3 regions of the Acidovorax sp. JHL-3 genome follow, and region 1 is predicted to be linked to each of the others. Evidence: predicted binding sites of a transcription regulator. Region 1 holds the regulator's gene; each other region holds the start of a gene.
What was found. The regulator HrcA, encoded in region 1, represses chaperone genes, less so after heat shock. The targets are predictions, from matches to a motif close to TTAGCACTCNNNNNNNNNGAGTGCTAA.
Positions count from the first base shown of each region.

Region 2: the regulator HrcA is predicted to act here: its motif matches at 2,585-2,611, upstream of rpoH (RNA polymerase sigma factor RpoH).
Region 3: the regulator HrcA is predicted to act here: its motif matches at 1,855-1,881, upstream of K226_RS0100335 (co-chaperone GroES).

Region 1 covers NZ_JAFU01000001.1:1,618,728-1,623,271, reverse strand. The annotation lists gene K226_RS0107680 (bifunctional (p)ppGpp synthetase/guanosine-3',5'-bis(diphosphate) 3'-pyrophosphohydrolase) at 1-1,224, shown strand, start outside; gene greB (transcription elongation factor GreB) at 1,257-1,826, opposite strand; tRNA gene K226_RS0107670 (tRNA-Arg) at 1,906-1,982, opposite strand; tRNA gene K226_RS0107665 (tRNA-Ile) at 2,185-2,261, opposite strand; gene hrcA (heat-inducible transcriptional repressor HrcA) at 2,310-3,314, opposite strand; gene K226_RS0107655 (NAD kinase) at 3,343-4,239, shown strand; gene recN (DNA repair protein RecN) at 4,242-4,544, shown strand, end outside.
Region 2 covers NZ_JAFU01000004.1:605,639-610,182, forward strand. The annotation lists gene K226_RS0118150 (NAD(P)/FAD-dependent oxidoreductase) at 128-1,264, shown strand; gene K226_RS0118155 (hypothetical protein) at 1,353-1,859, shown strand; gene K226_RS0118160 (PaaI family thioesterase) at 1,920-2,384, shown strand; gene rpoH (RNA polymerase sigma factor RpoH) at 2,642-3,583, shown strand; gene K226_RS0118170 (tripartite tricarboxylate transporter substrate binding protein) at 3,723-4,544, shown strand, end outside.
Region 3 covers NZ_JAFU01000001.1:72,237-76,780, reverse strand. The annotation lists gene groL (chaperonin GroEL) at 1-1,299, opposite strand, end outside; gene K226_RS0100335 (co-chaperone GroES) at 1,474-1,764, opposite strand; gene K226_RS0100330 (SPOR domain-containing protein) at 2,121-3,380, opposite strand; gene K226_RS0100325 (YcjF family protein) at 3,729-4,544, opposite strand, start outside.

The DNA.
Region 1 (4,544 bases):
TTCCAGATGCGCACCGATGAAATGCACGTTATCGCCGAGGCAGGCGTTGCGGCCCATTGGCTCTACAAGGCTCAGGACAGCGAAGGTAATGCGGCCGAGAGGCTGGGGACCAAATGGCTTCAGTCGCTGCTGGACATCCAGAACGAAACCCGTGATGCCGCTGAATTCTGGGACCACGTCAAGGTCGACCTGTTCCCTGATGCGGTGTATGTCTTCACGCCCAAGAGCCAGATCATGGCCTTGCCGCGCGGCGCCACCGTGGTGGATTTTGCTTATGCCATCCATAGCAATGTGGGTGACCGCACCACGGCAGGCAAGATCAACAATGAACTGGTACCACTGCGCACCGAACTGAAAAATGGCGACGTGGTGGAGATCATCACCGCCCCTATCTCCACGCCCAATCCGGCATGGCTGGGGTTTGTGCGCACGGGCCGTGCACGGTCCAAGATTCGGCACTACCTCAAGACTCTGGCACAAACCGAATCGGAAGGTCTGGGCGAAAAGTTGCTGACGCAAGCCCTGCGTGCAGAAGGGCTGGTCAGCCTCCCGCCCATGGATACGGAAACCCAGCCCATGTGGGACAAACTGCTTCGCTTCACGGGGAACCGTTCGCGCAGCGAATTGATGACAGACCTGGGGCTGGGCAAGCGCATAGCTAGCATAGTCGCTAAGCGACTCATGGTTCTGATGTCCGAGCACGGCCACCGGCCCGATGCGCTGCTGATGACCCGAGAGCGATACACATCCCACGAAAAACTGTCCCAAGGCGCTGTGACTCTGGATGGAAGCGAAAACGCTTCGGTCCAGTACGCACACTGCTGCCGCCCCGTCCCCGGCGACAGCATCGTGGGTTACCTGGGCCGTGGAGAAGGTTTGGTGGTCCACAATGCGCATTGCAGCGTCGCCAAGCGGCTGCAACACAAGGACAGCGAGCGCTTCATCGCGGTGGACTGGTCGGATGAACCCTCTCGCATGTTCGAGACCGGGGTGGTTGTTACCGTGACCAACGGCAAAGGGGTACTGGCACGCGTGGCGTCAGAACTGGCCAACTCGGAAGCCGATATAACCCATGTGGACATGGACGACGAGGTAGCACTTGACACCACGGACCTGCGCTTCGTGGTGGCAGTGCGGGATCAGGCCCATCTCGAATCAGCATTGCGCGGATTGCGACGCACACAGGCTGTGATCAGAGCGTCTCGAATCATTCCCCAAGCCTGAACTGTGGGCCCGGCAAGGTGAAGGTGACCGGTTCAGACCCCGCTTTGCCAAGGCTTATCAGGATACTGAACATCCATCACCTCCAGCCGATGCATACCTCCAGGGGCAGCCAGTGAAATTTCGTCACCCACCCTGGACTTCAGGAGTGCACGCGCTACCGGTGACATCCAGCTCACTTGGCCGTGGCCGCTTTCAGCCTCATCTATCCCCAGTATGGTGATTGTCCGCTCCACGCTGTCGTCTTCCAGGTAAGTAACGGTTGCACCAAAAAATACCTGATCGCTTCCATGGTGGATGGCTGGCTCGACGATCTCTGCAATCTCTAGTCGCTTGGTCAGAAATCTGATGCGCCGGTCAATTTCGCGCAACCTTTTTTTGCCGTAGAGGTAGTCCCCATTCTCGGAGCGATCCCCATTGCTGGCCGCCCAATGGACGATCTCCACGATCTTCGGACGCTCCGTGTCAATCAACTCCAACAGCTCCGAGCGCAACCGAGCATAACCTTGGGGGGTGATGTAGTTCTTCCCACCAACTGGGAGCGGCTGCGACACAAGATCGTCGTCGGTATCGGCGTCGGTTTCCTTGGTAAAAGCTTTGTTCATGGCGAAGTGTTACCCGCAAAACGAAAAGCAATCCACAAATGAAAAAGCCTGCAACTTTTCAGTTGCAGGCTTTAAACATTGGTGCGGCTGGCAGGAATCGAACCCACGACCCCTTGGTTCGTAGCCAAGTACTCTATCCAGCTGAGCTACAGCCGCTAAGCTTTGAATTATAGCACGAAAATCAGAGCGATCCAAAATTCTCACTATTTTTTGATTGATGCTTGCATCGTCTGCGTTAGCACCCATCCATTCAAATCACGGATGCAATTGTAATGCACCCGTAGCGGCCCCTGATCCAAATTCATCAATTTCTAACGAAAGAAAATTCAAAGCAAATGATGATCGTGCCAACGATCACTGGTAGGGCGTGTTGGACTTGAACCAACGACCAAAGGATTATGAGTCCTCTGCTCTAACCAACTGAGCTAACGCCCCTTGCGCCTACGATGAATCAAACGGGGCACCGCAAGTATTGTAGGGCGTTTACTTGCGGTAACTCAGCGCGTTGGACACCAACTTGGAGGTGATGTCCACGATCTGGATCATCTTGTCGTAGGGCATGCGGGTGGGGCCGATCACCCCCAATGTCCCAACCACTCGGCCATCTACCTCGTACGGTGCGCTGACGATCGAAAGTTCTTCGAACGGCACCACTTGGCTTTCGCCGCCGATGTAAATACGAACTCCCTCGGCCTGGCTGGATATGTCCAGAAGACGCAGTATCTGGGTCTTCTGTTCAAACAGATCAAAGGCTCTGCGAAGGTTGCCCATATCGCTGGAGAAGTCGCTCACGGCCAACAGGTTTCTCTCGCCAGAAATGACAACCTCATCCTGGGATTCAGAAAGCGCCTCCGAGCTGACATTGACTGCGGCCTGCATCAGTGAAGCGACTTCCCCGCGCAGCATGTCGACCTCCGACTTGAGCTTTTCGCGCACCTGCTCTATGGCCAAGCCGGCATAGTGGGCATTCAGAAAGTTGGCGGCCTCGATCAACTGCGACTGGGAGTAGTCCACGTCAGTGAAGATGACGCGGTTTTGCACGTCTCCTTCGGGCGAAACGATGATCACCAGGAATCGGCGCTCTGAAAGCCGAAGGAATTCGATGTGGCGAAACACGGAGGTGCGCCGAGGCGCCATCACGACACCCACAAACTGAGAGAGGTTAGACAAAAGATGTGCCGCATTGGCAATCACTTTTTGCGGCTGCTCTGGCACCAGTTGCGGTGTTGTCAGGGGATCCCGCTGCACCGTCAGCATGGTGTCTACAAACAGGCGGTAGCCACGCGCCGTGGGGATCCTTCCAGCGGAGGTATGTGGGCTGGCAATCAGCCCCAACTCCTCGAGGTCCGCCATGACGTTTCGTATCGTCGCAGGAGATAGTTCCAGACCGGACGCACGCGAAAGGGTGCGCGAACCCACAGGTTGCCCATCGGCGATGTAGCGCTCGACCAGCGCTTTAAGCAACAACTTGGCACGGTCATCAAGCATGGGGGGATTTTAGTGATGTAATTTCGCGATGACGTCCAATTTCCGCCATGTTGCGCTTATCGGCAAGTATCAGGCAACTGCTGCAGGCGCCATGACCGACAGTTCTCGCCGCGCCCTCGAAGAAATAGCGCAGTTTCTTGTCCGCCAGGGGTGCCAGGTGGTGCTTGAACAAGAAACAGCGATCAACACCAACCTGACCGCCTATCCCTCAATGGACGTAGACACCATTGGCACTCATTGCGACCTGGGCTTGGTAGTTGGAGGAGACGGCACCATGCTGGGCATCGGACGTCGGTTGGCGCGCTATGGCACCCCACTGATCGGGATCAACCAGGGGCGCCTGGGTTTCATTACTGACATCCCCTTCGACAGCTACCAGGCGGCGCTCACTCCCATGCTTTGCGGAGAGTATGAAGAGGACTTGCGCCCCTTGATGCGAGCCCGCGTGGTTCGTGAGCAGACCACGGTTTTCGAGGCCCTGGCCATGAACGATGTCGTGGTGAATCGCGGAGCCACATCCGGCATGGTGGAGCTGCGCGTGGAAGTGGGGGGGCGATTCGTGGCCAACCAGAGGGCTGACGGGCTCATCATCGCCTCACCCACCGGGTCTACGGCCTACGCCCTTTCTGCCGGCGGTCCCATGCTCCATCCTTCTATCCCGGGGTGGGTGCTGGTTCCTATTGCACCCCATACCCTGTCAAACCGTCCGATCGTTTTGTCCGATGCCACCGAGGTGGCCGTCGAGATCGTGAGCGGCAGGGATGTGAGCGCGAATTTCGATATGCAGTCGCTGGCATCACTGCTGCATGGCGATCGAATACTCGTTCAGCGCTCCGAGCATAGCGTTCGGTTTTTGCACCCGCTCGGCTGGAACTACTTTGCCACCCTGCGCAAAAAGCTGCGCTGGAACGAGGGGGGCTCCTGACCATGGCGCTCAAGCGGATCACACTGCGAGACTTCGTGATCGTTCAAGAGCTGACGCTCGATCTGCAAACTGGCTTCACCGTGCTGACAGGGGAGACGGGAGCCGGCAAATCGATTCTGGTCGATGCACTGCAGCTGGCTCTGGGCTCCCGCGCGGATGCTGGATACGTGCGCGAAGGAGCTTCCCACGCAGATGTATGCGCAGAATTCGACTACCCCTGCCAACTGCAACCATGGTTTGACGATGCAGGAATCGAAGCCGACGAAACCCTGCTTCTTCGCCGAACCATCGACACCCAAGGGAAA
Region 2 (4,544 bases), on a different contig from region 1:
ATGCTGAGCAAACACGGACTGCCGCTGCGCACCCACCACGACAGCAAGGGCGACAAGCAGACGTTGCGCGCTGGCGCAGCGGACTTGCGCCCCACCACTCCCTTCGCCGCGTGAGGAACCTGACTCCATGCAACCTGCCGCTCACATCACCGTCATTGGCGCCGGCTTTGGCGCCCTGTCCACCGTGCGGGAAATTCGCCAACGCGACCCCGATACGCACATCACCCTGGTGGCACCACGCGCCGAACTGCACTACCTGCCGGGCATCATCTGGATTCCGTCGGGGCTGCGCACCCGCAAGCAGCTGGTGGTTCCGCTGTCCAACTTTTTTTCGCGCATGAAGGTGAACCACATCGCTGCCGAGGTCACCGGTCTTCGAGACGGTGGCCGGGTGGTGCTCACCACGGCTGGCGAGCTGCGCAACGACGCACTGGTGATTGCCAGCGGTGGGCGCTTCATCAAAAAATTGCCGGGCATTGAACACGCCATCACGCCTTGCGAAGGCATTGCGGCGGCCGAGCGTATCCGTGACCGCCTGCGTACCATGACCGGCGGCACCATTGCCGTGGGCTTTGCCGGCAACCCCAACGAGCCCAGTGCCGTGCGCGGGGGACCGATGTTCGAGTTTCTGTTCGGCATTGATGAGCAGCTCAGGCGCGAGGGCCGACGCAACAAGTTCAACATCGTGTTCTTCAACCCCTCCACCGAGCCGGGCAGCCGCCTCGGACCGAAGGCGGTTCAGCACCTGCTGGCCGAGATGACACGCCGCGGCATCAGCACCCGCCTTGGCCACAAGCTGGTGCGCTTTGAGCCCGACCGCGTGGTCACCGAGGGCGGCTCGTTTCCGGCCGATCTGATCCTGTTCATGCCCGGAATGACCGGCAACGCCTGGTTTGACCAGACGCCGCTGGCCCGCTCCGCCGGTGGTCTGCTCCAAGCCGACGCGCAATGCCGCGTGCAAGGCACGCAACATGTGTATGTGGTGGGAGATTCGGGCAGCTTTCCCGGCCCCGACTGGATGCCCAAGCAAGCCCACATGGCCGACCTGCAGGCGGCCGCAGCGGCCGACAACCTGCTCAAAGGCCTGCGCGGCGAAACGCCCACAGCCACCTTCAAGGTGGAGCTCATTTGCATCGTCGATGCCATCGATCACGGCACCCTGGTGTTTCGCAACACCCGACGCCAGATCATCCTGCCCTCATCCCGCCTGTTTCACTGGGCCAAGCGCTTCTTTGAGGGCGTCTACCTGAGGAAATACCGATGAACACCCGCCGTCACAGCAACACCGGCGCCGGTGGCAGTGCACGCAGCCACCACCGCCGCGCCACCTGAACCCCGACCAGGACACCCCCATGCCCGTCACAAAGATCCGGCTCTGCCCGAACCACACCGCACTGCTGCTGGCCGCGCTGCTGAGCTGGCCCGCACTGGCACTGGCCAGCCCACCACTGCAACCAGGCCAAGCACTGCCCGAGCTGACACTGAAAGACCAGCACGACCAGGCGTGGAAAGTGAGCGCCGACACGAAGCTGGTGCTGTTTGCCGCAGGCCGCAAGGCCTCCAACCTGGTGCAGACCGTGCTGGCGGACCAGCCGGCAGGGTTTTTGGCCACGCGCCAGGCCGTCTACCTGGCAGACATGAGCCGCATGCCCGGCTTTGTGACCCGCACCTTTGCCTTGCCCGCGCTGCGTGAAATGCCGTTTGTGTTGGGCGTGGTACTGGACGAGGCGCTGCTAAAAAACTGGCCCCGCCAAGACGGCGCGGTGACGCTGATCGCGCTGCAAGACGGCCGCGTGAGCACGGTGAGCCACGCCAGCACCGAAGCCCAACTGCGCACAGCCCTGGGCCTGGCGCCGTGACGGCCTGAAGGCTTGAGTTTCCCCCCGTTCTGCCTGCTGACCCAACCCCGGAACCCACCCATGAAAGCGTTTCAAGACTACTACCCCGAAAACGTGTCGCATTGCTACGGCTGTGGCAGCAACAACCACCACGGCCACCAGATAAAGACTTTCTGGGAGGGCGAAGAAACCGTGACCCGTTTCAAGCCCGAGCCGTTTCACACCTCGATACCTGGCTACGCCTATGGCGGGTTGATTGCTTCGCTGATCGACTGCCACAGCACCGGCACGGCTGCCGCCGCCATGTACCGCAGCGAAGGCCGTGAAATGGGCACGCTGCCACCGTTTCGCTTCGTCACCGGCTCCCTGCATGTGGACTTTCTCAAACCCACGCCGCTGGACGCAACGCTGGAGATTCGCGGCCGCGTGAAGGAAATCAAAGGCCGCAAGGTCGTGGTGGAAACCACGGTCATGGTGGCGGGCGTGATCACCGCACGCGGCAGCGTGGTGGCGGTGCAAATGCCCGACAGTTTCGGGCAGGCCTGAAAACACCAGCGCCGCCCTGCCGGGCGGCGCTGGACGGACTCCACCCGATTGGAATAACTTCATTACAAATCAATGGGTTAAGCCCATGTTGGGGTGTACCGAAAGCCCGACTCCGGTGAGAAAATACCAAAGCCTGCAACGAGAAAAAGCAAATGTTGTGCCAGGATGACCTCTTTCCCAACCACACGGGAACTCCGGCCTTAGCACTCCGTCAAAGAGAGTGCTAACATAAAAGCTTAGAGGAAAGGACTCCCGGAATGAAACTTCAATCTGGAACCGCAGCGACGACTTTGGCGCCCGCCAACCCATGGGCGCTGGTGCCGCCTTTGGGCAATCTGGACGCCTACATTTCGGCTGTCAACCGCCTGCCCCTGCTCACCCACGAGGAAGAGCAAACCTATGCCCGCCAGCTGCGGGACCACAACGATGTGGACGCCGCAGGCCGTCTGGTGATGTCGCACCTGCGCCTTGTGGTGTCGATTGCGCGCCAGTACCTTGGCTACGGCCTGCCGCACGGCGACCTGATCCAGGAAGGCAACGTGGGCCTGATGAAGGCCGTCAAGCGCTTTGACCCCGAGCAGGGCGTGCGCCTGGTGAGCTACGCCATGCACTGGATCAAGGCCGAGATCCACGAATACATCCTGAAGAACTGGCGCATGGTGAAGGTGGCTACCACCAAGGCGCAGCGCAAGCTGTTCTTCAATCTGCGGTCCATGAAGCAGGGTTTCAAGGCCGATGCGGCAGCAGCCGATGCCGCCACGCACCGCGACACCCTGTCCGACCACGAAATCGACTCCGTGGCAGCACAGCTCAATGTGAAGCGCGAAGAAGTCATCGAGATGGAAACCCGCATGTCGGGCGGCGATGTGCTGCTCGACCCGGCTCCGTCCGATGACGGCGAGCAGGCTTTTGGCCCCATTGCCTATCTGGCCGACGCTTCGCACGAGCCCACCGCGATGATCGAGTCGCGCCAGCGCGATGAACTCGCCACCGATGGCATTGCCACCGCACTGGCCAGCCTGGACGACCGCAGCCGCCGCATCGTGGAAGAGCGCTGGCTCAAGGTCAACGACGATGGCTCTGGCGGCATGACGCTGCACGACCTGGCTGCCGTCTATGGCGTAAGCGCCGAGCGCATTCGCCAGATCGAGGTAGCCGCCATGAAGAAGATGAAAACCGCGCTGGCGGCATACGCCTGAGCAGTGCCGGTCTGCTGACGCACCCGCAAGCACGGGTGTGGGCAGCAGGGATAATTCAACGCGCAACCCTGGTTGCGCGTTTTTTTTGGGTGCCGGCAAAAACCGCCCTCGCACCCGTCCATGACCGGAGGATTTACTGATGACCCCATCCCCCCTGCGTCGCGCTGCGCTGGCTCTGGCCCTTGCCGCCACTTTCAGCCCCGCACTTGCACAATCCACCACGGCCGCGGCCACACCCGGCTGGCCCAGCAAGCCCGTGAAGCTGGTGGTGGGCTTTCCGGGCGGGTCGTCGCCCGATCTGGTGGCGCGCACGCTGGCCGAACCGCTGGCCAAAGCCCTGGGGCAGCCGGTGATTGTGGAAAACAAGGTGGGCGCAGGCGGCAACATCGCAGCGGACGCCGTGGCCAAAGCCACAGACGATCACACCCTGGGCATCATGATCAATGGCAACCTGACGATTGCCAGGCTCATCAACCCCAGAATCAACTACGACCCGCTCAAGGACCTGACTCCCATCAGCCTGATCGCCACGGCCCCGCTGGCCCTGGCCGCACCGGCCAACGCGCCGGGGGCAACCGCGCAAGAGTTTTTTGCGGCGGCACGCGCCAGCGGCGACCGCTGGAACTACGGCACGCCGGGCGTGGGCACGGTGGCACATATCGGCATGGAGCTGCTCAAAAACAAGGCAGGCATCAACCCGGTGCATGTGCCTTATCCGGGCAATCCGCAGGTCATCAACGCCATCATTGGCGGCCAGATCCAGCTCTCGCTGCTTCCTCCGGCCATGGCCGCCGCGCAGGCGCGCGCGGGCAAGCTGCGCGTGATCGGCGTCACATCCAGTGGACGCAGCACCCTGGTGCCCGAATACCCCAGCCTGGCCGAAGCGGGCGTGAAAGACTTCAACCTCGAAATCTGGAATGCGGTGGCGGCCCCCCGGTCTCTGCCCCAACCAGTGGCGGCG
Region 3 (4,544 bases), 1.5 Mb from region 1:
GTCACCCTTGATGGAGGTGCCAACGGCTTGCTTGGCACGCAGCAGGGCCACGCCACCACCGGCCACAACGCCTTCTTCCACAGCTGCGCGCGTTGCGTGCAGTGCGTCTTCCACGCGGGCCTTCTTTTCCTTCATTTCGACTTCGGTGGCAGCGCCGACCTTGATCACGGCCACACCGCCGGCCAGCTTGGCCACGCGCTCTTGCAGCTTTTCGCGGTCGTAGTCGGACGTGGCTTCTTCGATCTGCACGCGCACTTGCTTGACGCGGGCTTCGATGTCAGCAGCAGCGCCAGCGCCGTCGATGATGATGGTGTTTTCCTTGCCCACTTCGATACGGGCAGCCGTGCCGAGGTCGGCCAGCGTCACCTTTTCGAGGGTCAGGCCCACTTCTTCAGCGATGACCTTGCCGCCCGTCAGGATGGCGATGTCTTCCAGCATGGCCTTGCGACGGTCGCCGAAGCCAGGTGCCTTCACAGCCACCACCTTCAGGATGCCGCGGATCGTGTTCACGACCAAGGTAGCCAGGGCTTCGCCTTCGACTTCTTCGGCAATGATCAGCAGCGGACGGCCAGCCTTGGCAACTTGCTCCAGCGTGGGCAGCAGGTCGCGGATGTTGCTGATCTTCTTGTCGAACAGCAGCACGAAGGGGTTGTCCAGAATCGCGGATTGCTTTTCGGGGTTGTTGATGAAGTAGGGCGACAGGTAGCCGCGGTCAAACTGCATGCCTTCCACGACGTCCAGTTCGCTTTCCAGCGACTTGCCGTCTTCCACGGTGATCACGCCTTCCTTGCCAACCTTGTCCATGGCGTCAGCGATCAGCTTGCCGATGGTTTCGTCGGAATTGGCAGAGATCGAGCCGACCTGTGCGATTTCCTTGGAGGTGGTGGTGGGCTTGGAAGCCTTCTTCAGCTCGGCAACCAGGGCCGTCACAGCCTTGTCGATACCGCGCTTGAGGTCCATCGGGTTGATACCGGCGGCCACGTACTTGAAGCCTTCGCGAACGATGGCTTGTGCCAGCACGGTGGCGGTGGTGGTGCCGTCACCCGCGTTGTCGCTGGTCTTGGAGGCCACTTCCTTCACGAGCTGGGCGCCCATGTTCTGCAGCTTGTCCTTGAGTTCGATTTCCTTGGCCACGGACACACCGTCCTTGGTCACGGTAGGGGCGCCGAACGAGCGCTCCAGCACCACATTGCGACCCTTGGGGCCCAGAGTCACCTTGACCGCGTTGGCCAAAATGTTCACGCCTTCAACCATGCGTGCGCGGGCTTCGCCGCCGAAAACTACGTCTTTTGCTGCCATGATGGAGCTCCTGAATATCTAAAAATTTGTGAAACAGATGACTGTGTCGGGAAAAGAATTGCGTAGCGAGCGGTTCACAGGCTAGGCGGACGGAGCGCAGGAACCGGAACGTACTCCCTGTACGTGAGGACTCCGAGCACCGCCCAACGACGCATGTGGGCCGCGCAGTAGCAATTACTTCTCGACAACGGCGAACAGGTCGTCTTCTTTCATGACCAAGAGTTCGTCTCCGCCGACCTTGACGGTCTGGCCCGAGTACTTGCCGAACAGAACGCGGTCGCCGACCTTCACGTTCAGGGCGATCAGCTCGCCCTTGTCGTTCTTCTTGCCGGGGCCGACGGCCAGCACTTCACCTTGATCAGGCTTTTCAGCGGCGTTGTCAGGGATCACGATGCCGGAGGCGGTCGTGGTTTCGCTTTCGATACGCTTGACGATCACGCGATCGTGCAGAGGGCGAAGATTCATTGCATTGCTCCTGTTGACTGAAAAAAATAGCCGGATTACAAGCGCCCGAAGTTTCGGACGCCACCAAACTTCCTCCGCACCAGCGCCTTGTTAGCACTCGTTTGGGGTGAGTGCTAATGATACGGGCATTTGTGGCCATTTCAAGACGCCCCTGTGCGAGCGGGGGATTTTGGGTGGGGTTGCAGCGTGCAGTCACCCTGATGGGTGTGCCCTGGCCAGACCGTGTTGCGCTCACCTGGCCGTGCGTTTATGCGGGGGGTTGAGTGCCGCAAAAATATAGGCTAATTGGGCAATGCCAGCAAGCACTTGCGCCTGTTTTTGCTCCCAATCATGTGGATCGGAGTCATTGAGCTTACTCAGGCCCCCTGCCGGGCCACCAGCGCATCCAGCCCCATGGCGCGGATGGTGATGGCGGCGGCGTCGGCGTCAGCGCGGTCGCTGTAGGGTCCCACCCGCACTCTTAGTCGGCGCTTTTTGCCCACCCGTGTTTCCTGCCGAAAGGCAGGCAGGCCCTCGTTGAGCAACCGCGCCTGGGCCTTGCGGGCATTGGCTTCTTCGGCAAAAAGACCAACGTTGATGTAGTAGCCCGGCGCAGTGCCGACTGCTGGCAGGGGTTGGGCGGTGCTTGCGGAGGCGGTGGTGTCTGGCGGTGCTGCCGGAGCGTCGGGAGCGGATGCCCTGGCCTTGGCCTGAGGCGGCGAGAGGCGTTTTGGGGGCGTGGCCTTGTCTGCGGCCTGCGCCAGGGGCGCTGCGGCAGGAGGGGTGGAGGAGGCGGGTTGTGGTTGAGCAGCAGGAGCAGGAGCAGGAGCCTGTTCGGAAGCTGCCGCAGGCACCGGGGTGGGCATTGTTTCCGAGGCGGGCAATTGGGTGGGGGCGGCGCTGTCGGTCGCTGCTGGCGACGGCAGTGCTGCGGGTTCTGACGCTACTGGCAGGGCCGAAATGGTGGCTGGGTGCGGGAGCGGTGGTGGTGGCGCTGGTGGCTCGGAGGGGGTGAGAGGCACGGGGCGAATCGGGGCAACGGGCGTGGCAGAGTCTGCCCCCGCCGTGCCGGTGGAAGGCATGGCCAGATAGGCACCGGCAGCGGCCAGCGCCAAGGCCAGATTGCCAGCCACCAGCCAGGCGAGCCGTTTCCAGGAGCTGGCTTGCCGCGCCAGCAGTGCGCAGGCTTCGTTGAGGGTATGCGTGGCAGTAAGGGCCCGCGCTATTTTTTTGTGGGTATCGGCATGCAGCAGGGCATTGCCGTAAAGGCCAGGCACGGCACAACTGAGCAGTACAAACGCCGCCGCCACGCCCCATTCCACTGCCTCGGGCCACTCCAGCAGCGGGCGTCCCACCCCGAACACCAGCAGTGCCACGCCCTCGGCCGCCGCCACATACACCAGCGCTGCGCCCCACAGCTGGCGAAACACCATCCAGTTCAGGGTGCACAGGCTGGCGGCCCAGTTCCAGCTGGTGGTGGTGCGGCCCGCCTCATCGAAGCGCGCAAAAATCGGCAGATAGCGGGATAGATGCACGGGGCCCAGCGCGGCGCTGTAAAGCGCCGTCAAGGCGCTGTCGGACCGGGGTTTCGACGGCAGCTGTGCGGTAATTTCTGCAGATTCCGTGGTGGCGTGCATGGCTGATTCTGGCATGTGCCGATCCGCAGGCCACGGGGTTTGACCGTGGTGTTGCAGCGGCGCAGCGGCCCTTGCCCGCAGTTGCAGAGGCGGCCGCCGGGCCGTGCGGGAGGCGCCGGGTTGGCAGTGCAGGTGCGTGGGCCGTGGAATATATGCCAAAACGGCCGCTAGCCCTTTTGGGTAAAGCGCTAGCAGCTATCAAAATTGATGATGCCGATGGGGTGCAGCACACACCGTTCGCGCTGGGTGAAACCGTTTCACGAGTTCAATGCGAACGGCTCCAGCCTTATGGCACCGGTCCCGCCACCCAGCACCATGCACCATGCGCGGCTCGGCCCTGTGGGTTGCTTATGCCCCCCGCACCATCGCCAGGATCTGCCCTGCGTCCAGCGTAGCGGCCTTCTGCTGGATTTGCGGCAGGTATTGCGTCTGGAGTTGCTTGGCGGGGCCGAGCAGGTTCTGGAAGGTTTCGCGCAGCATGGCCGTGCTCATCACCCGGCCGCCCGCGTAGTAGCGCCGGGCTACCTGCCCCAGCGCGTAGGTGGTGGCAAACGAAAACGCCATGCCGGTGGCGGCACCGCCCATGCGGCCCAGGGTTTTGCTCGCTGCCTTGCCCAAGAGGCCACCGAGCAACTTGCGGCCAAACTGCTCCAGGTATTGCGAGGTCAGGCCCACCCCGGCGGCGGCGATGAATTCCTTGATGTGGCCCTGGTCCAGCTCTACGCCGTAGGCCTTGCCAATGCCATACACCATCTTCACCTGCAGCGGAATGATGGCCATCGACGCCCACGACTGCGGCAGCAACTCCAGTGCGCCGTTGAGCAGGGCGTAGTTGAGGATGGATTTGTCCAAGTCCGCATCCGATGTGCCCGTGGCGGGGGCAGCGGGCGCGGTACCCGGTGCTGCTACTGCAGGCAGGGTGGGCGGGATGGCTTTTTCTGCCACATCCACCAGCGCATCGGCTTCCTGGTCAAACGCCGCAGTCTGCTGGGCATCGAGTTGCAGCGCCGTTTTGAGCGTGGCCAGAAAGTCGCGCTCGGCCGCCGTCTGGCGGCCGTCCACATCGCACACGCACACCGCCATTTCGTAGGCCAGCTGGCGCTGCATGGGGTCACCCAAGGCGCTGGCCGCCGCCTGCACACTGGTGCGCTGCAGCAGCACGTC